One region of the Mycolicibacterium madagascariense genome, then DNA from elsewhere that is predicted to be linked to it. Evidence: riboswitches for the same ligand, from Rfam matches in the RefSeq annotation. Region 1 holds a riboswitch; the other holds the start of a gene.
What was found. A riboswitch is a leader RNA that binds a small molecule or an ion and turns the genes downstream of it on or off. The one in region 1 is predicted to bind glycine.
Positions count from the first base shown of each region.

Region 2: linked by a shared signal. The riboswitch ahead of G6N60_RS08795 (L-serine ammonia-lyase) and the one ahead of gcvP (aminomethyl-transferring glycine dehydrogenase) in region 1 are both predicted to bind glycine.

Region 1 is NZ_AP022610.1:3,223,301-3,237,842, reverse strand. Features, by position in the region: gene secA2 (accessory Sec system translocase SecA2) at 1-722, shown strand, start outside; gene G6N60_RS15160 (CDP-alcohol phosphatidyltransferase family protein) at 732-1,319, shown strand; gene G6N60_RS15155 (DUF881 domain-containing protein) at 1,324-2,238, shown strand; gene G6N60_RS15150 (small basic family protein) at 2,291-2,623, shown strand; gene G6N60_RS15145 (DUF881 domain-containing protein) at 2,628-3,395, shown strand; gene gcvH (glycine cleavage system protein GcvH) at 3,435-3,830, shown strand; gene garA (glycogen accumulation regulator GarA) at 3,990-4,466, shown strand; gene ftsR (transcriptional regulator FtsR) at 4,466-5,200, shown strand; gene G6N60_RS15125 (bifunctional nuclease family protein) at 5,248-5,742, shown strand; gene G6N60_RS15120 (MerR family transcriptional regulator) at 5,958-6,581, shown strand; glycine riboswitch at 6,623-6,720, shown strand; glycine riboswitch at 6,721-6,843, shown strand; gene gcvP (aminomethyl-transferring glycine dehydrogenase) at 6,885-9,755, shown strand; gene G6N60_RS15110 (substrate-binding domain-containing protein) at 9,842-11,914, opposite strand; gene G6N60_RS15105 (malate synthase G) at 11,970-14,162, opposite strand; gene G6N60_RS15100 (3-methyladenine DNA glycosylase) at 14,230-14,542, opposite strand, start outside.
Region 2 is NZ_AP022610.1:1,860,107-1,874,648, reverse strand. Features, by position in the region: gene G6N60_RS08830 (sensor histidine kinase) at 1-1,111, opposite strand, end outside; gene nagA (N-acetylglucosamine-6-phosphate deacetylase) at 1,199-2,344, opposite strand; gene nagB (glucosamine-6-phosphate deaminase) at 2,353-3,138, opposite strand; gene G6N60_RS08815 (PTS sugar transporter subunit IIA) at 3,139-3,603, opposite strand; gene G6N60_RS08810 (PTS transporter subunit EIIC) at 3,730-5,277, shown strand; gene G6N60_RS08805 (SDR family oxidoreductase) at 5,373-6,134, shown strand; gene G6N60_RS08800 (aldehyde dehydrogenase family protein) at 6,216-7,673, shown strand; glycine riboswitch at 7,823-7,928, shown strand; gene G6N60_RS08795 (L-serine ammonia-lyase) at 7,965-9,347, shown strand; gene G6N60_RS08790 (CE1 family esterase) at 9,348-10,265, opposite strand; gene G6N60_RS08785 (DUF5313 domain-containing protein) at 10,302-10,715, opposite strand; gene G6N60_RS08780 (MarR family winged helix-turn-helix transcriptional regulator) at 10,729-11,193, opposite strand; gene G6N60_RS08775 (MarR family winged helix-turn-helix transcriptional regulator) at 11,303-11,797, opposite strand; gene G6N60_RS28530 (VOC family protein) at 11,892-12,410, shown strand; gene G6N60_RS08765 (DoxX family protein) at 12,407-12,811, shown strand; gene G6N60_RS08760 (aminoglycoside phosphotransferase family protein) at 12,808-13,641, shown strand; gene G6N60_RS08755 (ABC transporter substrate-binding protein) at 13,732-14,542, shown strand, end outside.

The DNA.
Region 1 (14,542 bases):
ACAATCAGTTGCGCGGGCGCGCGGGCCGACAGGGTGACCCCGGCTCGTCGGTGTTCTTCTCCAGCTGGGAGGACGACGTGGTCGTCGCTCACCTCGAGCCGGAGAAGCTGCCGATGGCGACCGACGAGGACGGTCGCATCACCAGCGACAAGGCAGCGCAGCTGCTCGAGCATGCCCAACGCGTCGCCGAGGGCCGGTTGCTCGACGTGCACGCCAACACCTGGCGCTACAACCAGCTCGTCGCCCAGCAGCGCGCCATCCTGGTCGAGCGGCGAAACACCTTGCTGCGCACCGCAACCGCGCGCGAGGAGCTGGCCGCCCGGGCGCCGGAGCGCTACGAGGAGCTGGTGAAGGAGATCGGCGAGGAGCGGCTGGAGACGATCAGCCGCCAGATCATGCTGTATCACCTGGACCGCGGCTGGGCCGACCACCAGGCGTACCTGTCGGACATCCGCGAGAGCATCCACCTGCGGGCGCTCGGCAGGCAGAACCCGCTCGACGAGTTCCACCGCCTGGCCGTCGACGCGTTCGCCTCCCTGGCCGCCGACGCCATCGAGGCGGCGCAGCAGACCTTCGAGACCGCCAACGTCGTCGAGGACGAGCAGGGCCTGGACCTGTCCAAACTCGCCCGTCCGACCTCGACGTGGACCTACATGATCCACGACAATCCGCTGGCCGACGACACCATGTCCGCACTGAGCCTGCCCGGGGTGTTCCGCTAGGTTCATCGCATGGAGCCGGAGCCGGGCGATCGTGTGCTGACGATCCCCAACGCGCTCAGCGTGCTGCGGCTCGTCCTCGTCCCGGTCTTCATCTATCTGCTGATGGTGCACGCCGACGGGTGGGCGGTCGGGGTCCTGATGTTCAGCGGGTTCTCCGACTGGGCCGACGGCAAGATCGCCAGGATGGTCGACAACCAGTCCTCGCGGCTGGGCGCGCTCTTGGATCCCGCCGTCGACCGCATCTACATGGTGGTCGTTCCGGTCGCCCTGGCCGTCGTGCACGTCGTGCCCTGGTGGTTCGTCGTGGTGCTGCTGGCCCGCGACGTCGTCCTGGCGCTGACGCTGCCGGTCCTGCGGTCCCGCGGCCTGACCGCGCTGACGGTCACCTACGTCGGCAAGGCCGCGACCTTCGCACTCATGTCGGGTTTTCCGCTCGTCCTGCTCGGCCAGTGGGAGGCGTTGTGGAGCAGGGTGATCCTGGCGATCGGATGGGCGTTCCTGGGGTGGGGGATGGCCATGTATCTGTGGTCGGGCGTCCTCTATCTCCTTCAGGTCCGTCTCGTCGTCGCGCAGCTGCCCCGGCGCACGCCCGGGTAGGGACATGGCTGAGGACGAACGCGCGCTCGGCGGCTACAGCCCGGAGGCCGGACGCAACGCCCACGAAGCGGGCGCGCCGACGCTGATCCCGGTGCCGTCGCTGCTGCGGTCCCTGCTGTCGGAGCACCTCGACCCCGGATACGCCGCGGCCGCCCGGCGGCGGGAGGGCAGCGGCCCCCGGCGCAGGTCGTCCGCGCTGGCCTGGCAGATCGTCGCCGGCCTGCTGGTCGCGACGGTGTTCGCCGCGGCCGCCGCGCAGGCGCAGTCCGTCGCCCCCGCCGCGCAGGACGGCAGGCACGTGCTGGCCGATGGCGTGCGGGCTGCGCAACGCGCCACCAACGACGCCATCGCGCGACGCCGCGACCTCACCGGCCAGGTCGAAGCCGAACGACGCCACCGGCTGGCCGGCGACGAGCAGGGCCGACGGCTGCTGAGCGGCCTCGACGCCGCGGAGTTCACCGCCGCCGAGACCGCGGTCCGCGGCCCTGGTCTGTCGGTCACCGTCACCGAGCCCAGCGGCGCCCGCGATCTGAGCGACGTCTCCAAGCAGCGGGTGCAGGGCAGTCCGCAGGTGATCCTCGACCGCGACCTCCAACTGGTCGTCAACTCCCTGTGGGCCAGTGGCGCCGAGGCGATCGCGGTCGGCGGCGTGCGCATCGGACCGGGTGTCACCGTGCGCCAGGCCGGCGGTCGCCTCCTCGTCGACAACCAACCCATCGCCAACCCCTACGTCGTGCTCGCGGTGGGACCACCGCACGCGATGTCGGACGCGTTCGGCGAGAGCCCGGCCGCCCAGCGCCTGCAGATACTGGAGTCCGCCTACGGGGTGACGGTCGCCGTCGGTCAGGCAGACGCGCTGACGCTGCCCGCCGGTTCGGTGCGGGACGTCCACTTCGCCACGGTGATGGGGCCTCGATGACGACTGGGGGAGTGCGCATGACACCGAACGGAGCGACACGGATCGGAGAGACATGGTCGGAATAGCCGCACTGGTCGTCGGCATCGTGCTGGGCCTGGTGTTCCACCCCAGCGTTCCCGAGGCCATTCAGCCCTACCTCCCGATCGCGGTGGTGGCCGCGCTCGACGCGGTGTTCGGCGGTTTGCGCGCCTACCTGGAGCGCATCTTCGACGCCAAGGTGTTCGTGGTCTCGTTCGTGTTCAACGTGCTCGTCGCCGCGCTCATCGTGTTCGTCGGCGACCAGCTGGGGGTGGGGACGCAGCTGTCCACGGCCATCATCGTCGTGCTCGGCATCAGGATCTTCGGCAACGCCGCCGCACTGCGCCGTCGGCTCTTCGGGGCCTGAGCCGGTGAGCGAGGATCCCGCACCGGCACACGGCAGGCACGAGCTGCCCGACGGCACAGCCCACGTCGGGGGCCGTAGCCGCACGCAGCTCGTCTTCGGCGCGTTGGCCGTCGTGCTGTGCCTGGTGCTGGGTGTGGCCATCGTCACGCAGGTGCGGCAGACCGAGTCCGGCGATTCCCTGGATACGGCCCGGCCCGCCGATCTGCTAGTCCTGCTGGACTCCCTGCAGCAACGCGAGGCCGCGCTCAACACCGAGGTGAGCGATCTGCAGCGCACGCTCGAATCGCTGCAGTCCTCCGGGAGCAACGACGAGGCCGCCATCGAGAACGCCAGGGCCCGGCTGGCGGCCCTGTCGATCCTCATCGGAACGGTCGCGGCGACCGGACCAGGCGTCGCGCTGACCATCACCGACGTCGCTCCCGGCGTGTCGCCCGAGACCATGCTCGACGTGGTCAACGAGCTGCGGGCCGCCGGCGCGGAGGCCATGCAGCTCGGCGGTCCCGGCCAGGCGCCGGTCCGAGTCGGCGTCGACACCTGGGTGGTGGGTCAGCCCGGTGCGCTCGTCGTGGACGGCACCACGCTGAGCCCGCCGTATTCGGTTCTGGCCATTGGTGATTCGGCCACGCTCGCTGCGGCGCTGAACATCCCGGGCGGCGCCGTGGACAGCGTCGAACGGGTGGGCGGCACGATGTCGGTGCAGCAGCAGGGCGTCGTGAACGTGACCGCCTTGCGGCAAGCGAAACCCCGCCAATACGCTCAGCCTGTCAAGTGAGTACGCGACGTCCGCGTCTGCGAAGAATCTAGGAGCCCCGTGAGCGAGATTCCGTCCGATCTCTACTACACCGAGGATCACGAGTGGGTGCGTCGCACCGGTGACGACACGGTTCGCGTCGGCATCACCGACTACGCCCAGGCCGCACTCGGTGACGTGGTCTTCGTCGAGCTCCCCGACGTCGACGCAGCCGTCGACGCGGGCAGCGAGTTCGGGACCGTGGAGTCAACTAAGTCGAACTCGGACCTCTATGCCCCCATCACGGCGAAAGTCGTTGCCGTCAACGGCGACGTGACCGACTCGCCGGAGTTGGTGAACTCCGATCCGTACGGCGCCGGTTGGCTCATCGACCTGCAGCTCGACGCCGCGACGCTGACCGAGGCGCTCGAAGGTCTGCTGGACGCCGACGCCTACGGTGCGACGCTCGACGAATGAGAAATCGGGCCGTGATCCGGTGGTGGTGGGTACGGCGACCACCGGCGCGCGGTACGGTCGTCACGAGACGCATGACGCGGCGGCGTCCCTCTTGAATGTCTCGAGCGGGAGTCGGCGCATCTGCCCACCATTGCCACAGCAGCCAGTGAGGAGCACCGGGTGACGGAGAACGACACCAGTTCGGGAGCTGATCAGTCCGAAGAAGTGACGGTCGAGACCACCTCGGTCTTTCGATCGGACTTCCTCAACGAGTTGGACGCACCGCCAGCAACGGGCAACGACAACGCGGTGTCGGGCGTCGAGGGGCTCCCGGCCGGATCGGCGCTCCTCGTCGTCAAGCGCGGCCCGAACGCGGGGTCGCGGTTCCTGCTGGACCAGGCCAGGACGTCGGCCGGTCGTCATCCCGATAGCGACATCTTCCTCGACGACGTCACGGTCAGCCGCCGGCACGCCGAGTTCCGGCTCGAGACCGGCGAGTTCCAGGTCGTCGACGTCGGCAGCCTCAACGGCACCTACGTCAACCGCGAGCCCGTCGACTCGGCGGTGCTGGCAAACGGCGACGAGGTGCAGATCGGCAAGTTCCGATTGGTCTTCCTGACGGGCCCCAAGGGCGACGACGGCGGTTCACCGAGCTGATGACCGCCCCCGACACCCCTGCGCTCGCCGGGATGTCGATCGGAGCGGTCCTGGACTCGCTACGACCCGACTTTCCGGACGTGACCATCTCCAAGATCCGCTTCCTGGAGGCGGAGGGTCTGGTCACGCCGCAGCGGTCGGGCTCGGGTTATCGACGGTTCACCGCCTACGACTGTGCGCGGCTGCGCTTCATCCTCACCGCGCAGCGGGACCACTATCTGCCGTTGAAGGTCATCAAGGCACAGCTCGACGCGCAACCCGACGGCGAGCTGCCGCCGACGGCATCTGCCTACGGCGTACCGAGATTGGTGCAGGTGTCCGCCGACGACGACGGGGTCGCCGGGTACGACACGGCCGCGGTGGCGCCCGCCCAGGTCCGCCTGAGCCGCGAGGATCTACTGACCCGCTCGGGGGTCGACGAGGAGCTCCTCGGGGCCCTGATCAAGGCCGGCGTCATCACCTCGGGACCGGGCGGCTTCTTCGACGAGCACTCGGTCGTGATCGCGCAGTGCGCGAAGGCGCTGGCCGACTACGGGGTGGAACCCCGACACCTGCGGGCCTTCCGCTCGGCGGCGGACCGGCAGTCGGATCTGATCGCCCAGATCGCCGGGCCCGCGATGAAGGCGGGTGCCCGCGACCGTGCCGACGACATGGCGCGCGAGGTCGCGGCTCTCGCGATCACGTTGCATACCTCGCTCATCAAGTCCGCGGTGCGCGACGTTCTCGATCGCTGAGGATTAGACTTCCCCAAGACGGCTTGCGGCGCGGAGGGCAGACACAGATGGGCGAAGTTCGAGTGATCGGCATTCGCGTTGAACAGCCCCAGAACCAGCCGGTTCTGTTGCTGCGGGAATCCAACGGAGATCGCTACCTACCGATCTGGATCGGTCAGACGGAGGCGCAGGCCATCGCGTTGGAGCAGCAGGGCGTGGAACCCGCGCGGCCGCTCACCCACGATCTGATCCGGGATCTGATTACCGCCCTTGGACATTCGTTGAAGGAAGTGCGCATCGTCGATCTGCAGGAGGGCACCTTCTACGCCGACCTGATCTTCGACCGCGACATCAAGGTCTCGGCACGCCCCTCGGACTCCGTGGCGATCGCGATGCGCGTCGGGGTGCCCATCTACGTCGAGGAGGCCGTGCTCGCGGAGGCGGGGCTGCTGATCCCCGACGAATCTGACGAGGAGACGACGGGCGCGGTCCGCGAGGACGAGGTCGAGAAGTTCAAGGAGTTCCTCGACAGCGTGTCGCCCGACGACTTCAAGGCCACCTGAATTTCAAACGTCACGGATGCATCTCACGCTCTCGACACGCGGAGCGGGTTTCTCCCATCCATGCCGTCGGCAGCCATACTTTCCTCACTACGAAGGCAGTCAGTCCCGAGCTGGGAGCGTATGCTCGACATACTCGAGAGCTCGGAGCAAACGTGTGTGGCCGTCCCCGACGGCCTGTGAACACGGATCCAGTTCGATCGGCGAGAGGATGGCCAGTGGGCGACACGCCACGTCAGGAGCAGTTGGATCTCTTATCCAACGGCACGCCGGAACGCGTGGTGTCGGCAGCGCCGACCGAACCGGTGCAGGCTGGCTTGTTCCCCGATGACTCCGTCCCCGACGAGTTGGTCGGCTACCGCGGACCCAGTGCCTGCCAGATCGCGGGCATCACCTACCGGCAGCTGGACTACTGGGCGCGGACGTCTCTGGTGGTTCCGTCGATCCGCGGGGCGGCAGGCTCCGGCAGCCAGCGGCTGTACTCGTTCAAGGACATTCTGGTCCTGAAGATCGTGAAACGGCTTCTGGACACCGGCATCTCGCTGCACAACATCAGGGTCGCGGTCGATCACCTGCGGCAGCGCGGCGTCAAGGATCTGGCGAACATCACGCTGTTCTCCGACGGCACCACGGTCTACGAGTGCACGTCGGCCGAGGAGGTCGTGGACCTCCTGCAGGGCGGTCAGGGTGTCTTCGGCATCGCCGTCTCGGGCGCCATGCGCGAACTGACCGGCGCCATCGCCGACTTCCCCGGCGAACGCGCCGACGGTGGGGAGTCGATCCCGAGCCCCGAGGACGAACTGGCCTCGCGCCGCAAGACCCGCGACCGCAAGATCGGCTGACCGGGCGCCGTCGTACCCGTTGGGTAGACTCGGACCTGCATCGCCTCTGCGCGGGAGAGTTCCGTGGCCGCCAGCCACGGACGCCGAAGGAGCAACACCTCTCCGTCAACCTCTCAGGCCCCAGGACCGCGTGGAGCCACGGTGCCTCTGGAAAGTGGCGAACACGTTCTTCGCCCGCCCATGGGGAAAGGCACAGCCGGGACGATCCGGTCGCGCTGAATCTCTCAGGCACCCGCGACGGGTCGACGACAGAGGGAGAGGACCGCTAGCGGTTCTGCGCTTCGACGTGTGAGAGGCCCTCTCTTGTCCGGTACTCCTTCCCATCCCCTCGGCGAGCACCACCTGCCGCGCTTCGCCGACCGTCACATCGGCCCCGACCCCGATGCCGTGGCCACGATGCTGGGCGTCATCGGCGTCGAGAACCTCGATCAGTTGGCCGAGAAGGCGCTGCCCGCCGGCATTCTCGACGGGCTGGGCGCCGCGGGCGTCGCTCCCGGGCTGGATCAGCTGCCGCCGCCGGCGTCCGAAGAGCAGTCGCTGGCCGAGTTGCGGGCAATGGCCGATGCCAACACCGTCGCGGTCTCGATGATCGGCCAGGGGTACTTCGACACGCTGACCCCACCGGTGCTGCGCCGCAACATCCTCGAGAACCCCGCCTGGTACACGGCCTACACGCCGTATCAGCCGGAGATCAGCCAGGGCAGGCTCGAGGCGCTGCTGAACTTCCAGACCATGGTCGAAGACCTCACCGGCCTCGAGGTGGCCAACGCCTCGATGCTCGACGAGGGCACCGCCGCGGCCGAGGCCATGACCCTGATGCACCGCGCGGTGAAGGGCTCGGCGAACCAGCTGGCCGTCGACGCCGACGTGTACGCCCAGACCGCGGCCATCATCGAGACGCGCGCCAAGCCGCTCGGCATCGAGATCGTCACCGCCGACCTCCGCGACGGCCTGCCCGACGGCGACTTCTTCGGCGTCATCGTCCAACTGCCCGGCGCCAGCGGATGCGTCAACGACTGGTCGGACCTGATCGCCGCCGCGCACGAGCGTGGCGCGCTCGTCGCGGTGGGCGCCGACCTGCTGGCCGCCACGCTGATCACCCCGCCCGGTGAGATCGGTGCCGACGTCGCGTTCGGTACCACCCAAAGATTCGGCGTGCCAATGGGATTCGGTGGACCGCACGCCGGTTACCTGGCCGTGCACGCCAAGCACGCCCGTCAATTGCCCGGCCGGTTGGTCGGAGTGTCGGTCGACGCCGACGGCTCGGCGGCCTATCGGCTGGCGCTGCAGACCAGGGAGCAGCACATCCGCCGCGACAAGGCGACCAGCAACATCTGCACGGCCCAGGTCCTGCTCGCGGTGATGGCGGCGATGTACGCGAGCTACCACGGCGCCGACGGGCTGACCGCGATCGCCCACGAGGTGCACGGCCACGCGCTCGCCGTGGCCACCGGGCTCTCCGACGCCGGCGTCGAGGTGGTGCACGACGCGTTCTTCGACACCGTGCTGGCCCGGGTGCCGGGGCGCGCCGAGGAGATCCGCGCCGCGGCCAAGGAGCGCGGCATCAACGTCTGGCTGGTCGACGCCGATCACGTGTCGGTGTCGTGCGACCAGGCCACCACGGCCGCCCACGTCGAGGACGTGCTCGCCGCGTTTGGCGCCACCCGCGGTGGCCAGCGCTGGTCGGGTCCCGAGATCGCCACCCGTACGTCGTCGTTCCTCACCCACCCGGCGTTCACGAAGTACCGCACCGAGACCGAGATGATGCGCTACCTGCGGTCGCTGTCGGATCGCGACATCGCGTTGGACCGCAGCATGATTCCGCTCGGATCGTGCACGATGAAGCTCAACGCGGCCGCGGAGATGGAGCCCATCACCTGGCCGGAGTTCGCTCGTCAGCACCCGTTCGCCCCGGCGTCGGACACCCCCGGGCTGCGCCGGCTCATCGCCGACCTCGAGACGTGGCTGACCCAGCTCACCGGGTACGACTCGGTGTCGCTGCAGCCGAACGCCGGCTCGCAGGGGGAGTACGCGGGGCTGTTGGCGATCCAGGCGTACCACCTCAGTCGCGATGACGCGCAACGCAACATCTGCCTGATCCCGTCGAGCGCGCACGGCACCAATGCGGCGTCGGCCGCGCTGGCCGGCATGAAGGTCGTCGTGGTGGCGTGCCGCGACAACGGCGACGTCGACCTCGACGACCTGCGCGCGAAGATCGCCGAGCACGGCGACCGGATCGCCGCGCTGATGATCACCTATCCCTCGACGCACGGCGTGTACGAGCACGACGTCGAGGAGATCTGCGCGGCCGTGCACGACGTCGGCGGCCAGGTCTACGTCGACGGCGCCAACCTCAACGCCCTCGTCGGGTTGGCCAGGCCCGGCCGCTTCGGTGGCGACGTCAGCCACCTGAACCTGCACAAGACGTTCTGCATCCCGCACGGCGGTGGTGGTCCGGGCGTCGGTCCCGTCGCGGTGCGCAGCCATCTCGCGCCGTACCTGCCGGGGCACCCGCTGGCCGACGAGCTCGGCGCCGACTACACCGTGTCGGCCGCGCCGTACGGGTCCGCGTCGATCCTGCCCATCACGTGGGCCTACATCCGCATGATGGGGGCGCCCGGCCTGCGCGCCGCGACGCTGACGGCGATCGCGTCGGCCAACTACGTCGCCCGCCGCCTCGACGAGTACTACCCGGTGCTGTACACGGGCGAGAACGGCATGGTCGCCCACGAGTGCATCCTGGACCTGCGCGGCATCACGAAGGCGACGGGCGTCACCGTCGACGACGTCGCAAAGCGGTTGGCGGACTACGGCTTCCATGCCCCGACGATGAGCTTCCCGGTGGCGGGCACGCTCATGGTCGAGCCCACCGAGAGCGAGAGCCTCGCCGAGGTGGACGCCTTCTGCTCGGCGATGATCGCGATCCGCGCGGAGATCGACCAGGTGGGTTCGGGGGCCTACCCCGTGGACGACAACCCCCTGCGCGGTGCGCCCCACACGGCCGAGTGCCTGCTCGTCGAGGAGTGGAACCACCCCTACACCCGGGAGCAGGCGGCCTACCCGCTGGGCAAGGGCTTCCGGCCCAAGGTGTGGCCGCCGGTGCGCCGCATCGACAGCGCGTACGGCGACCGCAACCTGGTGTGCTCCTGCCCGCCCGTCGAGGCCTTCGCCTAGGGGGTCCCGTCCTCCCCGCGAACAGACGCAAAAGGCCCTTGAATGCCCTAAATAAGGGCCTTTTGCGTCTGCTCGCGCAGGAAAACCTAGCCCAGGGATGACGTCAGGGCGGCGGTGAGGCCGGGCCCCGCCGAGCTGTCGAGGTTCTGGTAGTTGCCACCGGTGGCCTGGGCGACCGCCTCCCACGTGGCGCGGTCGGGGTCGCTGCCGAAGTCGATGACGTTGATCGCGACGGGCTTGGCCTGGTTGAACGTCTGCTTGATGGCGTCCTGCAGGCCGGGGCCGTCCAGCGACTGGTCGGTGTGGGGTCCGGCGGTGATCACCAGCACCGAATTCGGTTGGCCGTCACGGAAATTGGCGACGGCGTCGGGGTAGAGCATCCGCAGTGTCGTGAACGACACGGCCCCGCCATCGCTGGCGACCTGCCCGTCGAGATTGCTACTCAGCGCCGCCGACCGGGGCTGGCCGCCGACCGCGTCACCGAGCGGACCCATGGGGATCTCGGATCGGCCCGCCACCCCGTCGAAGGTCCAGAGCCCGACGGCCGACGTCGGCGCTAGCGCCTGCACCCGCGCATTCAACGCGGCGGTGACGTTGGCGAGCCGGGACTTGCCGCCCTCGTCGGTGGCCATCGACTGGTCCAGCATGACGGTGACGGCGGGGTTCTGGGGCGGGGTGCTGACGAGGTTGGCCAGCGTCGCGCGCAGGCCGTTGTCGCCGACCGACAGCGGTGCGGGCAGTGCCGCGAAGTTCGTCACGTCGCTGGTGGGCATGGTGACGCCCGACGCCCGGAAGCCGGCGTCGGCCAGGTGCTGCAGGGCCTCCGGCTTGCGCAGGAATCGGGCGAATTCGCTGGCGGCGCTGACCTGTTCCTGGCTCAGCCACGGTCCGGACAGCAGCACGGTGGGGTAGTCGGCCACCGCGGGCGGCCCGGGGGGCAGCCACGCCGCCAGCGTGTCCTTGGCGCCCGGCTGCGAGCTCTGCTGAAAGATCTGCTGTTCGGTGGCGACGACGGCGTGCACGTCGGCCGCGGCGGGATCGGCCGCCGTCGTCATCGCGGTCATGGCCGTCGTGGTCTTGGCGTCGGGCAGCTTGGGCTGACCGGCCATCAGCGCGGCGACCGCGTTGGCGCCGGACGTCGCGGGCGCACCCTGCGGGGCCGACGCGGCGGCGACGGCCTCCCCGGCGAGGTACGTGGCGTCGCCGTCGCCGGACAGCGGTAGCGCCAGTTTCAGCGAGCCCCAGCCCGGCAGGTTGAGGCCGTCCAGTGCCGAGGCGTCGGTCTGCAGGCCGGGCAGCGTGCCCCAATTCTCTTGGGACAGCGCGTCCTTGAGTTGCGGACGGACGGCCAGCATCACCGGGGAGGTCACCAGGGAACGGCTGTCGCTGACGGCCTTGTCACCGGAGGCGGCTTCGAGGCGGGCCTCGGAGATCGAACTGCCGGGGATCCACAGTGCGGGGCGGTCGCCGAGGTCGCTCGGCCACTGCCCGCTGAAACCGTTGACCACCTGATCGGAGTCGGCGGACTTCACCCCGACCTTGACGCACTTGTCGCCGACGGGCTCGGCGGACTGGTTGAATTCCTGTGCCAGCGGGGCGATTTGCGCGTCGATCGACGGGTCGACGAGGACGGCCACGGCCACCTCGCCCGACACGCAGCGGGCCGCACCCGCCTGCGAGCGATGCGAGAGGGCGTCGCCGAAGAACCGCCACAGGATGACGGCGCCGACCACGACCACGACGGTGACGAGCGTGGCGATCACGCCGACGCTGATGCCGCGTCGTCCGGGTTGGATCGCGCGGTGGCTGCCGGTCCACTCGCCGCCCTCCCAGTCACCGCCGTGCTGGCGCCCCTGAGTCGGCGGGCGGCCCGGCGGCGGGGGCGAGGACGCGAACGCGTGCGTGGCGGCTTCGCCATCGGGTTCGGCGCCGTGCTCCGGCCCGTAGTCCTCGTCGTCCGCGTAGCCGGCGTCGTACCCGTGCTCGGTGTCGTAACCTTCGTCGGCGTCGTACCCGTGATCGGAGTATCCGCGGTCGGCGTCGTATCCCGCGTCGGCGTCGTACTCGTCGTCGTATCCGTGGTCGTGGTACCCGGCGTCCCCGGGAGGACCGACCTCGGACGACCCGTCTTCCGGGTCGGGAATGCTGTGCCTGCCCATTCCTAACCCCTGTGATCGTTGCGGTGGTTGATCATTCGGCCCCGCGAGAGTCTAGTCACCGCGTGGCGTGGCGCGCCTTGAACTCCCGGCGACGGCGATGCAGGATCGGCTCGGTGTAGCCGTTGGGCTGCCCCGTGCCCGACAGGATCAGCTCCTGCGCGGCCTGGAACGCGATGCTGGCCTCGGGGTCGGGCGCCATCGGCAGGTAGTCGGCGTCCCCGGCGTTCTGCTCGTCGACCACGGCGGCCATCCGGCGCAGGCTGGCCTTGACGTCCTCCTCGGTGATCACCCCGTGCCGCAGCCAGTTGGCCAGCAGCTGGCTCGAGATGCGCAGGGTGGCACGGTCCTCCATAAGGGCCACGTCGTGGATGTCGGGCACCTTCGAGCAGCCGACGCCCGCGTCGATCCACCGGACGACGTAGCCGAGGATCGACTGACAGTTGTTGTCGACCTCCTCGCGAATCTCCTCCGGCGCCCACGCCAGCTCCTTGGCCAGCGGGATGGTCAGCAGCTGGTCGAGGGTGGTCCGTTTCTTGCCCGCCAGTTCCTTCTGCACCTCGAACACGTCCACCTGGTGGTAGTGCATGGCGTGCAGGGTCGCACCGGTCGGCGACGGCACCCACGCCGTGGTGGCGCCCGCCTTGGGCTGACCGATCTTCTGCTCGACCATGTCGGCCATCAGTTCGGTCATGGCCCACATGCCCTTGCCGATCTGCGCCTTGCCCGACAGTCCGGTCGCCAGACCGGTGTCGACGTTGGCGTCCTCATAGGCCTTGATCCAGGGCTGGCTCTTCATCGTGCCCTTGCGGACCATCGGACCGGCCTCCATGGAGGTGTGGATCTCGTCGCCGGTGCGGTCCAGGAAGCCGGTGTTGATGAACACCACGCGGTCGGCGGCGGCCTTGATGCAGGCCTTGAGGTTGACCGTGGTGCGGCGCTCCTCGTCCATGATGCCGACCTTCATGGTCGCCTGCGGCAGGCCGAGCACGTCCTCGACGCGGCTGAACAGCTCGCACGTGAACGCAACTTCGTCGGGTCCGTGCATCTTGGGCTTGACGATGTAGATCGACCCGGTGCGGCTGTTGAGCAGCGGACCGTTCGCCTCGTCGGCCTTGAGGCCGTGCATCGCGATGAGGCCGGTGAACAGCGCGTCCTGAATGCCCTCGGGCACCTCGGAGCCGTCCTCGAAGACGATGGCGTCGTTCGTCATCAGGTGCCCGACGTTGCGCACGAACAGCAGACTGCGGCCGGGCAGCGTCAGTGTCGAGCCGTCGGGTGCGGTGAAGACACGGTCCTCGTTGAGCACCCGGGTGAACGTCGTGCCGCCCTTGCTGACCTCCTCGGTCAGGTCGCCGCGGTTCAGCCCGAGCCAGTTGCGGTAGCCGAGCACCTTGTCGTCGGCGTCGACGGCCGCGACGGAGTCCTCGAAGTCCATGATCGTGGTGACGGCCGACTCCAGCACGACGTCCTTGACGCCCGCCCGATCGGTCTTGCCGACGGGGGAGTCGGGGTCGATGAGGATCTCGACGTGCAGGCCGTGGTGCACCAGCAGGATCGACCACTGCGGCGAGCCGAGCTCACCGGTGTAGCCGGCGAAGGCGTCGGGATCGGCGAGTTCGACGGACCCGTCGGCGAGGGAGACCCGCAGCGTGCCGTCCTCGATGGCGAAGCCGGTGGCGTCGGCCCAGGAGCCCTCCCCCAGCGGCACCGCCTCGTCGAGGAACTTCCGGGCGTAGGCGATGACCCGGTCGCCGCGGACCCGGTTGTACCCGCCGCTGCCCTTCTCGGCGCCGTCGGTCTCGGGGATGACGTCGGTGCCGTAGAGGGCGTCGTAGAGCGAACCCCACCGGGCGTTGGAGGCGTTCAGCGCGAACCGCGCGTTGAGGATCGGCACCACCAGCTGTGGGCCGGCGGTGCTGGTGATCTCGTCGTCGACGCCGGAGGTCGTGATGGAGAAGTCCTCGGGCTCGGGCTCGAGGTAGCCGATCTGGGTGAGGAACTGCTGGTACTCCGCGGCGTCGAAGGGTCCGATGACGCGCTGCCGGTGCCACTTGTCGATCTGCGCCTGCAGGTCGTCACGGCGCGCGAGCAGATCCTGGTTCTTCGGCGCCAGGTCGGTGACCACCTTGTCCACCCCGGCCCAGAAGCTGTCGGCGTCCACCCCGGTACCCGGCAGGGCCTCGTGGGTGATGAAGTCGTGCAGCACGCGGGCCACCCGCAGGTTCCCGACGGTCACGCGATCGGTCATGGTTTCCTCTCCACAGCGTCGATCAAGCCTACCCGTGCGTAGCTCGGCGCCAATGACCGTGGGCGACTCAGCAATCGCGGTCCGATGCCTCCAGCAGCGCATCGCAGCGGTCGAGCAGGGCGACGCGCAGTGGCGTCGCCCGGTCGGCGACGACGCGCTGCCGGCGGACGTACTCGGTGCGGCCCGCGGCGTCCTCGATGCGGATGGGCCCGATGCCGTAGTCGGTCAGGTCGTACGGGCTGGCCTGCATGTCGAGGGCGCGCGCGTCCGCGGCGAGATCGAGGCAGTCCATCAGCAGCTCCGAGCCGACCAGCGGCCCGAGCTTGTAGCACCACTTGTAGAGGTCCATGTTGGCGTGCACGCATCCCGGTTGCTCGCTG
Region 2 (14,542 bases), 1.4 Mb from region 1:
CGACCGCTATCTCGACGCCGGCGCTCGAGCTGACGACGCTGAGGCGGATCTCGGTGGCGCCGCCGTGCTTGACGGCGTTGGCGATGGCGTTGTCGATCACCAGCCGCAGCCCGGCGGGCAGACCCACGATCAACTTCGACGGCGACGGCGTCAGGGTCACCCGCAGACCCGGATAGATCCGCGCGGCGTCGTGCGCCGCCCGGTCGAGCATTTCGGTGACGTCGAACGCCACGAAGTCGTCGGTCGTCGTCAACTCGCCCTGGGCGAGCCGCTCCAGCGCCGTCAGCGTCGCCTCGATCCGGCCTTGCGTGCGCACGACGTCACCGATCACCTCGTCGCGCTGCTCGGGCGCCAGGTCCAGGGTCGAGAGCACCTCGAGGTTGGTGCGCATGGCGGTCAGGGGCGTCCGCAATTCGTGCGAGGCGACGGCGGCGAAGTCGCGCGCGGACTCCAGCGCCGCCCTGGTGCGCTGCTGCTCCCGGCCGATGCGCGCCAGCATGCCCTCGACGGCCTCGGCGATCTCGACGGCCTCCCGCACGCCGCGCACCTGCACCTCGTCGGGCATCGACTGGGCGTTGATCGCGCGGGCCTGCTGGGCCAGCAGGCGGAACGGGTTGATCATCAGCAGCGAGATGACGTAGCCGACGAGCACGGTGCCCAAGATGACGCCGCTGCAGATCAGCAGGACCCTCAGGTGCAGCTCGTCGATACGGTGCTGCGTCTCGGCCACGGGTGCCCCGAGCGCAATGGATCCCACCCCGGCGCTGAACGTGCGCACCCGGTACTGCACGCCCCCGATCTCGGTGGTGGCGTAGCCGTCGGGCAGCACGGGCAGCACGACGTCGCTGGGCACCGAGACCGTGATGCCGCCGATCCTCGCGGTGCGCACGACGTTGCCGTCCGGCATGGGCTGGGAGGCGGTGTTCGCCGGCGTGCTGTTCAGCAGATCGCTCACGTTGCCGAGGCTGCTGACCGAATCCAGCCGCCGGTCGAGTTGGCTGTACTGGTCGTCGGTCACCCCGACCCACACCCACGTGCCGAGGACGAGCACCAGCACGATGACCGCCAACGCGGCCACCACGACGATCGCCCGCAGCGACAGCACGCGAATGAGCGGGCGCAGCAACCGGTACACCCGGTCGTTGAGCTCCACTATCGCTGCCACGGAAGCAGTCCCGGGCCGGTCACCGCCACCACGTTACTGATCGGGGGCCACCATCCACGATCCGCCGCGCAGCACGCGCGCCACGCGCAGGTCCTCGTCGAGCACCACGGCGTCGGCCGCAGCGCCGGGTGTCAGACCACGACCGGGCAGTCCCAGCGCCCGGGCGGGGTTGAGCGACGCCTGCGCGACGGCGCACCGCAGAGCGTCGTCGCGGGGCAGGCCCGCGTGCTCGACGGCGAACCGGAACACCGCGTCCATCGTCGCGGTGCTGCCTGCGATGGTGTCGGTGCCCGCCACCGTGGCCACCCCGTCGACGACGTCGACCTCCAGCGGGCCCAGGCCGTACCGGCCGTCGGTCATGCCGGTCGCGGCCATCGCGTCGGTCACCAGCGACACCCTGTCGGGGCCTGCGCTGCGCACGACGTGGCGGTAGACGGCGGGGTGGACGTGAACGCCGTCGGTGATCACCTCGACCGTCACCCGCGGATCCTCGAGCAGCGCGACGATGGGACCCGGCTCCCGGCGGTCGATCGGGCGCATGGCGTTGAACAGGTGTGTGGCCACGGTGGCTCCGGCGTCGATCGCCACCGCCGTCTGGGCGTAGGTGGCCTCGGTGTGGCCGATCGCGGCGACCACGCCCGCGCCGACGATCCGGGCGATGGCGTCGAGCGCACCCTCGCGTTCCGGCGCGAGGGTCACCATGCGCACGGCCCCCCGGCCCGCCCGCAGCACGCGGTCGATCTCCCCCGGGTCGGGGTCGCGCATCAGGTCCGGCTGGTGGGCGCCGCACCGCGCGGTCGACAGCCACGGCCCCTCGAGGTGGATTCCGTCGATGCGGCCGGCGTCGACGTCGTCGGCCAATGTCGTTACCTGCCTGAGCATTTCGTCGGGGGCCGCGGTGACGAGGGAGGCGATCAGCGCCGTGCTGCCGTGCGCGCGGTGCACGTTCACCGCGGTTTCGGTCGCGGTGGACGAGGCGGCGCAGAAGTCGACCCCGCCACCGCCGTGCAGGTGGGTGTCGACGAACCCCGGCATGACCGTCACCGCTCCGAGGTCGTGATCGGCGACCCGTGGCGCCGCTCCCCCTCCGATGGCCCGAACGACGCCGTCGGCGACGTCGATCCAGCCGGGCCGCAACAGGTCTCGGCCCGTGAGCACCGTGTCGGCGGTCAGGAGCATGGCGGCGCTCAGATGCCTTGCCAAGCGGGTTTGGAGCGGTAGGTCTCCCGGTAGTAGTCGATCAGTTGGAGCCGGCGGGCGGCGGCCTCGTCGAGCAGCACCGTCACGTGCGGATGGTGCTGCAGGATGGTCGCCGGCCACATCGCGCTGACCGGTCCCTCCACCAGGTGGTGCACCGCCTCGGCCTTGCTGCGGCCGGTCGCCACCAGGATCAGATGCCTGGCCTCCATGATGGTTCCGAGCCCCTGGGTCAGACAGTGGGTCGGCACCGCGTCCAGGTCGCCGCCGAAGAAGCGGGCGTTGTCGATGCGCGTCTGCTTGGTCAGCGTCTTGATGCGCGTGCGGGACGCCAGCGAGGAACCGGGTTCGTTGAAGCCGACGTGCCCGTCGGTGCCGATGCCGAGGATCTGGAGGTCGACGCCCCCGGCCGCCCTAATCGCCTCCTCGTAGGCCGCGCACGCCGCAGGCACGTCGCTCGCCGCGCCGTCGGGCCCCTGCACCGCCCCCGGGGCGAAGTCGACGCGCGAGGCGAAGACGGTGTCGATGACGGTCCGGTACCGCTCGGGGTGGTCGATCGGCAGCCCGACGTACTCGTCGAGGGTGAAGCCGCGCGCCTGCCGGAACGAGACCAGCCCGGCGTCGTAGCGCGCCGCCAACTCGTCGTAGATCGCCAGCGGTGACGACCCGGTGGCCAGCCCGAGAACGGCGTCGGGCCGGCGGTCGAGGAGGGCGACGATGGCGTCGGCGGCGATGTCTCCGATCTCCGCGGCGTCCTGGCAGACGACGACCTCCATCTAGCTGTTCACCGTGAAGAGGTCTGTGCCACAGGCGATCTCGGTGCCGACCGACTCGGCCGGCACGACGTTGCCCTCCTCGCGTTCGTCCATCACCACGACGGGCACGACGGGGCGCAGTCCCTTGGCGACGATCGCGGGCACGTCGTAGGTGACGATGCGCTGCCCGGCGCTGACCTGGTCGCCCTGTTCCACGTGCACCGTGAAACCCTCGCCCTTGAGCGCGACGGTGTCCAGTCCGAGATGGACCAGGACGCCGACGCCGTCGGCGGTCATGACGACGTAGGCGTGCGGCAGGAGCCGGACGATGGCGCCGCCGACCGGGGCCACCGCATCGAGGACCTGGTGCGGCGGTTCGATCGCGGCGCCGTAGCCGACCATCCCCTGCGAGAACACCGGATCGGGCACGTCTCGAAGCGCGATCGCGCGGCCGGGCACCGGGGCAAGGATTCGTGTCGGACTCATGCGCCCAACAATACGAGGGCCGATCAAGCGGGTCTCGCAGTCACGTCTTCTCGTCTAAGCTCTCCCGCAGCCTGGGCGGCGCCCGGCCGGCACGGCGAAGAAGGGGCTTCGAGGATGAATGAAACCATGAATGACCCTGCGGCACAGCCCAAGTCGGGTCTACGCATACCGGGGTTCGCGCAACTGCAGCGCCTCGGCAAGAGCCTCATGCTGCCGATCGCGGTGTTGCCCGCGGCGGGAATCCTTCTGCGCCTAGGTCAGGACGATCTGCTCGGCAGGATAAAGGCGCCCGTCATCGGACCGTTCTTCCACGCCATGAGCGCGGCGGGCGATGCCATCTTCAGCAATCTGCCGTTGCTCTTCGCGGTCGGTGTCGCCATCGGATTCGCCAAGAAGGCAGACGGTTCCACCGCGCTGGCCGCCGTCGTCGGCTACCTGGTGGTGCAGGCCGTGTTCAAGACCATGTCGCCGATCGTGCTGGCCGGACAGGTCGACAAGGCGGGCGAGCAGGCGCAGATCAACTACAGCGTCTTCGCGGGCATCGTCGTCGGCGTGCTCACCGCGTGGCTCTTCGATCGCTACCACACCATCCAATTGCCTTCGTATCTCGGTTTCTTCGGCGGCCGCCGCTTCGTTCCCATCGTGGTATCGCTGGCGTGTCTGTTCCTGGCGTTCGCGATGAGCTACTGCTATCCGCTCTTCGATGCGGGCCTGACCGGTCTCGGCGAGTTCATCGGCGGCTCCGGCGCGATCGGCGCGTTCGTCTACGGCTTCGCCAACCGCATGCTGATCCCGGTCGGCCTGCACCACATCGTCAACTCGTACGTGTGGTTCATCTACGGCGACTACCGGGCTCCCGACGGCAAGGTCGTCACCGGCGAACTCACCCGCTTCGCCGCCGGTGATCCGTCGGCAGGTCTCCTCACGTCGGGCTTCTTCCCCATCCTGATGTTCGGCCTGCCCGCGGCCGCGCTCGCCATGATCCACGTGGCGAACAAGAAACAGCGCAGGGTCGCGGTCGGCATCCTCTCCGCCGCCGGCCTGACGGCGTTCCTGACGGGCGTGACCGAACCGCTGGAGTTCGCCTTCATGTTCGTGGCGTTCCCGCTGTACGTCATCCACGCCGTCCTCACGGGTCTGTCGCTGGCGATCGCCTACCTGCTGGACATCCACCTCGGGTTCTCGTTCTCGGCGGGACTGATCGACCTCCTGCTCTACGGCACCGCCCCGGCGGCCAAGAACGTCCCGCTGCTGATCGGCATGGGCGTGGTCTTCTTCGTCGTCTACTACGTCCTGTTCCGCTTCGCGATCACTCGGTGGAACATGCGCACGCCCGGCCGGGAACCCGACGACGAGTTCGAGACCGAGGAGCAGGCCAACCTCGGCGACGGCACCGACGCCGCCACGGTCGTGTCGCCGACGACCCCGACGACCGCACCGACCGGCAGCACGGCCGAGCAGCTCATCGACGCCTTCGGCGGCCGGGCCAACCTCGTCACCGTCGACGCCTGCATCACCCGGCTGCGCATGGAGGTGGCCGACCCCGGCAAGGTGGATCAGGCCCGGTTGAAGAGCCTGGGAGCGGCTGGCGTTATCGAGGTCGGCAACAGCGTCCAGGCCGTCTTCGGCACCCAGGCGGAGGCCCTGAAGAACGACATCACCGCGATCCTCTGACGGCCGGGCGGACGGCCCGCGGGTCAGCAAAGGCCGCCCGCCGCCGAGGCCCTAGGGTGGTAACGGTATTGCCGTTATCGAGAAGGTGGTTTCCGGTGAGTGCTGCACACGAGGCGTCGAAGGGTCTGCGTCTGCTCGTCGTCGGGGCATCGTCGGGCATCGGCCACGCGGTCGCCGCCAGCGCGGCCACCCGCGGCGCCAAGGTGGCCGTCGCCGCCCGCCGGATGGACCTGCTGACCAAGCTCGCCGACGACATCGGCGGCACGGCCTTCGAGCTCGACGTCGAGGACTCCGCGGCCATCACGCGCGTGGTCGACTCCGCCGCCGACGTGCTCGGCGGACTCGACGCCGTGGTCTTCACCAGCACCGTCGTGCCGATGGCCCACATCGAGGACACCGACGTCGCGACCTGGATCCACGCCTTCAGCGTCAACACCCTCGGCGCCAACGGCGTCGTGCGCGCCGCACTGCCGCACCTGTCGGAGAACGGCGTCGTGCTGGTCGCCTCCAGCAATGACGTCGGCAGGCCGCGGGCCGGCGTGGCGGCCTACGACGCCAGCAAGGCCGCCCTCGAGGAGATCCTGCGATCGTGGCGCGGCGAGCATCCCGAACTCTGCATCGTGCGCGTCGGCATCGGGCCCACCCAGGACACCGAGATCCTGCGCGGCGCCGACCGCGAGCTGCTGGCGCAGCTGTTCGAGTCGTGGGTGGCGCACGGCCAGCTCCCGGCTCAGATGTCGGCGCTCGAGGACGTCGCGGACGCGCTGGTGTCGCTGGTCGACCTCGCCTACCGCAACCCGACCGTCGTTCCGGAGGTCGTGCAGCTGGCGCCGCGGATCCGCACGCGAGACGCCTGAGGGCTGCGACGCTTGACCCCGCCGAGCCGCGGGTGCTAAGCAAGTGCTCAGCAATACGCCGACGACGGGAAGAGAGCACCGATGACGCTGCAGGACGTATTGGACGACATTCGCAAGCGCCCCGGCACGGGTGACGTCATCCCGATCATCGACCCCGTCACCGAGGAACAGCTCACCGAATTCACCGACTGCGGCGCCGCAGGGGTCGACGAGGCGGTCGCCCGCGCCAAGGCGGCGTTCGAGGCGGAGGTCTGGTCCGGGCTGCCGGGCGCCGAGCGGGCCAAGGTCATGTGGCGCATCGCCGACCTCATCGACGAGCACGCCGCCGAGTTCGCCGAGATCGACTCCGCCAACACCGGCATGATGAAGATGCAGTCCGAGCTCGTCGTCCCCACCTGCGCGGAATTCTTCCGCTACTACGCAGGCTGGTGCACGAAGATCAACGGCACCGCCTACGACGTGAGGTCCACCGGCATCGCCGGAGCGGGGTACGTCGACCATCACGCCTACACGCTCAAGGAGCCCTACGGCGTCGTCGGGCTGATCTTCCCGTGGAACGGACCCATCTTCAACGCCTGCGCCAAGATCGCCCCCGCGCTCGCCGCGGGGTGCAGCAGCTTGGTGAAACCCGCTGAGGAGACACCCCTTTCGGCCCTGCTGCTGGACCGGTTGATCCACGAGGCCGGCGTGCCCGACGGCGTGGTCAATCTCATCACCGGCTACGGTCACACCGCGGGCGCAGCGATCAGCGCCCACCCCGACGTCGAGAAGGTCGCCTTCACCGGGTCCACCGAGGTCGGCAAGATGATCGTGCAGGCCTCGACGGGCAACCTCAAGAAGGTCATGCTCGAACTCGGCGGCAAGTCACCGGTGCTCATCTTCGACGACGCCGACCTCGACAAGGCGATCTTCGGCGCGGCGATGGGCATCTTCGTCCACTCCGGCCAAGGGTGCGTGTGCGGTTCGCGGATCTTCGTCCAGCGCGGCGTGTACGACCAGGTCGTCGAGGGCATCGCCGGGGTCGCGAACTTCATGAAGTACGGCGGGCCCACCGAGGAGGGCGTCATGAGCGGGCCCCTGATCAGCGCCAAGCAGCTCAGTCGCGTCCTCGGCTACATCGACGAGGGCAAGCGCGACGGCGTCGAGGTGGTGACCGGCGGCTTCCGCCTCGACCGCAAGGGCTACTTCGTGCACCCGACGGTGCTCACCAACGTCGACCCCGCCACCAGCAGGCTGTACAAGGAGGAGATCTTCGGGCCGGTGGTCTCCATCATCCCGTTCGACGACGAGGACGAGGCCGTCGCGATGGCCAACGACACCACCTACGGTCTGGCGGCCACCGCCTGGACGACGAACGTCACGCGCGCCCATCGGATCGTCAAGCGGCTGCAGGCCGGCAGCGTTCAGATCAACTGCCAGCTGGTGTTCGACCACGACGTGCCGTTCGGCGGGTACAAGCAGTCGGGCTGGGGCCACGAGTTCGGCAAGGACGGCCTCGACGCCTACCTGAAGCAGAAGACGGTCTGGGCTCAGCTCTAAGAAGGCACAGCTCTCGCCACCGGGACGGATCGCGGGTAAGTTACTGCGGACAACTCAATAGCCGTCAACGCACAGCGGGAGATCCCGACGTCGGGTGCCGTAGGAGCAATGTCCTCCCCAGGAATCTCTCAGGCCCAATACCGCAGTGCCGAGGCAACTCTGGAGAAAGCGCGGACCGAATCCGCGCTTACCGAAGGTGAATGGTGCGCTCCGGCGTCGCCGAAACTCTCAGGTCACCAGGACAGAGCGGGGAGGTGACCCGTCCCCGCAGACGAGAGGTTCACCGTGCCCATGACCATCAGCGTCTTCGAGCTGTTCTCGATCGGCATCGGCCCGTCGAGTTCACACTTCGTCGGTCCGATGCGCGCCGCGGTCCGCTTCGCCGAGGAATGCACCCGACGCGACCTGGTCGGCACGACAGCTACCGTGGCAGTGGACCTGTTCGGGTCGCTGGCCGCGACCGGCGCCGGGCACGGCACCATGGCGGCGATCCTGCTGGGGCTGGAGGGTTTTCATCCCGAGACCATCGACACCGACGAGATGGAGGCGCGGCTGGCGACCGTGCGCGAGCAGGGCTGGATCAGCTTCGCCGGCACCCAGCGCATTCCCCTGACCGAGGATGCGATGACGTTGCGCCCGTTGACCGTTCACGACCGGCACGCCAATGCCATGACCCTGAGCGCGCTCGACGCGCACGGGCGCGAGCTGCATGCCCGCACGTACTTCTCCGTCGGCGGCGGATTCGTCGTGACCGCCGACGACGAGGCCGCCGAGCCCGCGCCCGCCGACGTCCCGCTGGCATTCGCGAGCGCTGAGGAGCTGCTGCGGATCGCCGAGACGCACGACCTGTCGGTCAGCCAGATCATGCTCGCCAACGAATGCGCCACCAGATCCGAGGACGACGTGCGCGCGGGACTGCTGCACGTCTACGACGTCATGGTGCAGTGCCAGCGCAAGGGCATCGAGCGCACCGGTGAGCTACCCGGCTCGCTCGGCGTGCGTCGGCGGGCCCACGAGTGGCACGAACGCCTCGCACTCGACGACCCCGACCGCGACGTGGCGTTCGCCGAGGACTGGGTCAACCTCGTCGCGCTCGCCGTCAACGAGGAGAACGCCTCGGGCGGGCGGGTGGTCACCGCGCCGACGAACGGTGCGGCGGGCATCATTCCGGCCGTTCTGCACTACGCACTGCACTACACCCGGCAGGGCCGCGCCGACCGCGACGGCACCGTCGTGCGGTTCCTCCTCACCGCGGGCGCGGTCGGGTCGCTGTTCAAGCAACGCGCGTCGATCTCGGGCGCCGAGGTCGGATGCCAGGGCGAGGTGGGGTCCGCGGCGGCCATGGCCGCGGCCGCGCTCGCCGAAATCCTCGGTGGCACACCGCAACAGGTCGAGAACGCCGCGGAGATCGCCATGGAGCACAGCCTGGGGCTGACGTGCGATCCCATTGCCGGGCTGGTGCAGATCCCGTGCATCGAGCGCAATGCGATCTCGGCGGGCAAGGCGATCAACGCCGCCCGAATGGCGTTGCGCGGGGACGGCTTTCACCGCGTCAGCCTCGATCAGGTCATCGAGACGATGCGGGCGACGGGCCTGGACATGAACTCCAAGTACAAGGAGACGTCGACCGGCGGGCTGGCCCTGCACGTTCCGGTCAACCGCGTGGAGTGCTGATCACCTGCCGTGCGCGGCGAAGAACTGCGCACTGGCCAGCGATGCGTCCGTCCCCGTCGTGGTCGGTCCGACGTCGGGCAGCGCGAAGCTCCCCGACGGCCACGTGTGGCCGCCGCCATCGATGCGGATGAACACCGCGGCCGTGCCGGGCGCGCAGCCGACCGAGCTGAAGCGGTGCAGGTCGGTGCCGTCGCCCGTGGCGGGCAGCACGTCCTCGACCGGCGCGTCGGCGCACCCGTCGATCGCGCGCCACCGCGCCGCCAGCTCGGGTGCGGAGAGGATGTCACTCGCCCCGCCGCGACCCACCATGCCGCCGCCGCCGAACGGCACGACGGGGTCGGCGGTGCCATGGAACTGCAACACCGACACCGGTTGCGACGGTGCGCACGGCACGTTGGAGCCCAGCGTTCCCGACACCGGAGCGATCGCCGCGACGACGTCGGCCCGGTCGCAGGCCAGCCGGTCGACCATGAACGCACCGGCCGACATGCCCGTGGCGAAGACGCGCCCCGGTGGGATGCCGTAGTCCTGGACGAGTCGGTCGCGCAGCGCGACGAGGAAGCCCACGTCGTCGAGGCCCTGACGGTCGGGGGTCGAGGCACCGCGTCCGTCGGCCCAGCTCTCGTCGATGCCGTCGGGGTAGGCGACGACGAAGCCCATGGCATCGGCAGCGGCGTCGTAGTTCGAGACGGCCTCCTGCGCGGCGCCGGTCTGGCCCGCGCCGTGCAGGTTGAGCACCAGGCCCGACGGGTGAGCGTCGGCGGCCGGGGTGTGGACCAGGTAGGTGCGCGTCAACCCGCCGTAGTCGAGCTGGCCGCTGGTGGTGCCCGCGGCCGCGGCGAGCCCCGTCGACCCGAGGACGCCGCCGAGAACGGTGAGGACGACGAGCAGGAGGCGCAGCAGGCAGCTCACGGCAATGAGCCTACGGCCGAGACCGCAAACGGGTGCGCCGCGCTAGAACGGGCTGCTGTTCGCCTGGAACTTGGCCGACTCCGGGCGCGGACCGAACCGGCGCACGTAGTCCTCGTGCAGCCGCGCATCGCGCTGGCGCCGGATGGCGTCGACGAGGTTGGGGTCCAGCCCGTGCTGCGCGAGCCGGTGACGCCGCCAGATCTTGTTGAGCGCCATCGACATCAGCAGCGCCCAGACGTAGATCGGCACCGTCATCTCCAGGTGCACGTAGAGCGACGCAGGCAGCAGCCACAGCGGCGCGAGGACGAGCAACGGCGGGATGGCCATCCGGATCATGTGCCTGCGCACCGCGCCGTAATCGGCCAGATCGTGGGCGACCCACTCCTTCATCGAGGCGGGCAACCGCCGGCCGTAGGAGTAGCCGAGGTACTGCAGGGGGTTGGGGCGGTCGGTCATGGGTCCTCCTCGATCAGACGGCGGCAGCGTCGGCCGCGAGCGCGGCGGCGTTGATTCGGGTCAGCACGCTGCGCAGTTCCTCGAGCTCGGTCATCGCGACGCCGAGTCGTGCGACGACCGCCGGCGGGATCTCCAACGCCCGCGTGCGCAGGGCTCGCCCGTCAGCCGTCAACTCGACGTGGGTGGCTCGCTCGTCGGAGGAACTGCGGGTGCGCGTGATCAGACCGAGCGCCTCTAGCCGCTTGAGCATCGGCGACAGCGTGGCCGAATCCATCTGCAGCGCAACGGCGATCTGCTTGACGGTCAGCGGCGGTCGATCCGAGGTGCGGTGTTCCCACAGTGCGAGCATCGCCAGGTACTGCGGGTGCGTCAGGCCCAGGGGTTCGAGCAGGGGGCGGTACACGGCCAGCACGGCCCGATTGGTCACCGCCAGCGCGAAGCACACCTGCCGTTCGAGGGCCAGTACGTCGGTCGTCACGGTTTCCATCGTACGCTTTCCATCGTACGCTAATCGTTAGGGCCCTAACATTCCGAGCCGGCGCCGCCCAGCCGACCTCGGCCGGCTACGCACGGGCCGGAACGACCGCCTAACTCGGGTCGTAGCGGTGGTAGGTCACCGCCATGGCGCCGTCGGGGTCCAGGCGGCCCAGGATGGCCTCGGCAATGACGGCCAACTGGTCGATCTGCTCGGGCGTCAGCGCATCGATGACGAGGTGCCGCACGTGCGCGGCGTGACCCGGCGCGGCCGCACGGACCTTCCGCCATCCCGCGGCGGTGAGCCGGGCGTTGGTGGCGCGGGCGTCGTGCGCGTCGGAGTATCGCTCGACCAGGCCGCGCTCCTCCAGCCGCCGCACGACGTGCGACAGCCGGGGTGGGGTCGAATTCGTCTGCGCCGCAAGTGCACTCATCCGGAGCGTGCGCTTGGGCGCCTCCGACAGCATGGCCAGCACGAAGTATTCGAAGTGCATGAGGTCCGCGTCGCGCCGCAGCTGCGCGTCGAGAGCACCCGGCAGCAGTTCGAGGACGGAGGCGAGCCGCACCCAGGCGGCCAGCTCGGCGCGGTCGAGCCCCTTGGCGTTCACCCAACCATCATCGCATGATGGTTGTAGCTACAACTGACTTTCTGCTACGGTTTTGCCGGTAGCGTCGACTACCTTCCCGACGGAGGTGCAGCCCATGGTCGTCTCACCCGTCCGCCTGAACCACGCGGTGCTCTTCGTCGCGGACCTCGACCGCTCGACCGCCTTCTACACGACCGTGTTCGGCATGCAGCTGATCAGCCGGGAGCCCGACATCAGCGCCGCGTTCCTGCGCCTGCCCCGGTCGGGCAACCACCACGACCTCGGCCTGTTCGAGATCGCCGGCGCCATCCCGCGCCCGCCGCGATCGGTCGGGCTCTACCACCTGGCCTGGCAGCTCGACACCGTCGAGGAACTCGTCGAGTTCCGTCGCATCCTGCTCGACGCCGGCGCCCTGCGCGGGGAGTCGAGCCACGGTGCCACGAAGAGCGTCTACGGCGTCGACCCCGACGGCAACCAATTCGAGGTGATGTGGATGCTGCCGCGTCGAGAATGGGGCCGCTACGAGGACACCGCCGTCGTCGAACGGCTCGATCTGACAACGGAATTGCGGGACTGGCCCGATACCCGGACCGCAGGCGAACTCACCCACCCCACCAAGGAGCACCGACCGTGACCACCACCAACCGCAACCTCGACGCCCGTCTGACGTCCTACGCGCCCGCCATCCTCAGCCTGTATCGAGTGGTGTTCGGGTTGCTCTTCCTGTGCCACGGTTCCGCACTCCTGTTCGGCTGGCCGTCGGGTCCCGCGGCACCCGCAGGCCAGTGGCCGAGCTTCTACGCCGGCGTCCTCGAATTCGTCACCGGGGTGCTGATCACCGTCGGGCTGTTCACCCGCATCGCGGCCTTCATCGCCTCCGGGGTGATGGCCTTTGCCTACTTCACCGTCCACCTGCCCAAGGGGTTCGTTCCGCTGATCAACGGCGGCGAGCTCTCCGTGCTGTACTGCTTCGGCTTCTTCCTGCTGATCTTCACTGGTGCAGGGGCTTTCGCGCTCGACGCCAGGCGCCGTTGACCCACACCCCGGCCGACGCCGACCTCGCGGGCGCGGCGCAGGAACAGTGCCGGGTGTGGGGGTTGCGCCAGGACGGGGCCGCCCACGACGGCGCCGTCGCGCTGACCCTGCCGGTGCGGACCTCCGAGGGGGCCGCGGCCGTGCTCAAGGTGAGTTCACCGACCGCGGGGTCGGGGCAGGCACATCTGGCCCTGCGACGCTGGGGCGGCGATGGCGCGGTGCGCCTGCTGCGCGCCGATCCGCACCGCCACGCCGTCCTGCTCGAGCGGCTGCGGCCGCGCACCCTGGACGACCTGCCCGACGCGGCGGCCTGCGAGGTGGTGGCAGGCCTCTACCGGCGTCTGCACGTCGCGCCGCTGCCCCAAGTGCCCTCGCTCACGACGGTCGTCGCGCAGTGGGCGCACCAGGTCGACGAGCGGCCGCGCAACGCGGCGCTCCCCCGCCGGTTGATCGAGCAGGCCGTCGCCTCGACGCGTGAACTCGCCGTGGAGACGGCCACCACCGACGTCCTGCTGCACGGCGACCTGCACCACGGCAGCGTGCTCGCCGCGGATCGCGAACCATGGTTGGCCATCTCGCCACGACCGGTGAACGGCGATCGGCATGCCGAACTCGCCCCGATGCTCCTGCACCGCCTCGACGACCTCGGCGGCCGGCTGCGCGACGGCATCCGGGCCCGTTTCTACGCCCTGGTCGACGCGGCCGGTCTCGACGAGGACCTGGCCCGCGCCTGGACCTTCATTCAGGTGGTGCACGCCGCGACCCGCGCGATCGACGACGGCGCCGACCTGACCCGCTACGTGGCGATCGCCAAGGCGCTCCAGGACTGAGCGGCCTCCCTGGGAATCGGCTGCCAACGGCGCGATCCCGCGATAGTGTTCGATCGCCCGCCGGAGGTGCGGCTCGTCGAAAGGTCAGGCATGAAGACATCACGGCTGCTCGCAGCCGCCGCGTCCACCTTCGTCGTCGTCGGGTTGGTGGCGTGCGCGCCCCCCGAGAAGGAGACCCCCAAGACCCAGTCGGGCGTGGACGCCAACGCGGCCACGTCGGCCGCCGACTTCGGCGGGATGGACGGTCTGGTGAAGGCCGCCAAGGACGAGGGCGGCCTGAATGTCATTGCGCTGCCCCCGGATTGGGCCAACTACAAGGAGATCATCGATACGTTCTCGGCGAAGTACGGCATCAAGGTGAACTCCGCACAGCCCGACGCCAACAGCCAGGACGAGATCAACGCCGCCAACCAGCAGAAGGGCAAGAGCACCGCGCCCGACGTGTTCGACCTGGGCCAGGCGATCGCCCTGGCCAACACCTCGATGTTCGCGCCCTACAAGGTGGCGACGTTCGACGACGTCCCGGCCACGTTCAAGGATCCCAACGGCACCTGGGTCAACGACTACGGCGGCTACATGTCGATTGGCTACGACTCGGCGAAACTTCCCGCCGTCACCGGGGTCGACGACCTGCTGCGTCCGGAGTTCAAGGGGCAGGTCGCACTCAACGGCGACCCCACCACCGCGAACGCCGCCGCCAACGGCGTGCTGATGGCCGCGATCGCCAACGGCGGCTCGGCCGACGACATCGCCCCCGGCGTCGACTTCTTCGGGAAGCTCAAGGCCGCAGGCAATTTCCTGCCGGTCGACCCGACGCCGGCGACCATCGAATCCCGGCAGACGCCCGTCGTCATCGACTGGGACTACCTCAACTCGGCCGAGACGAAGAAGCTGCCGAGCT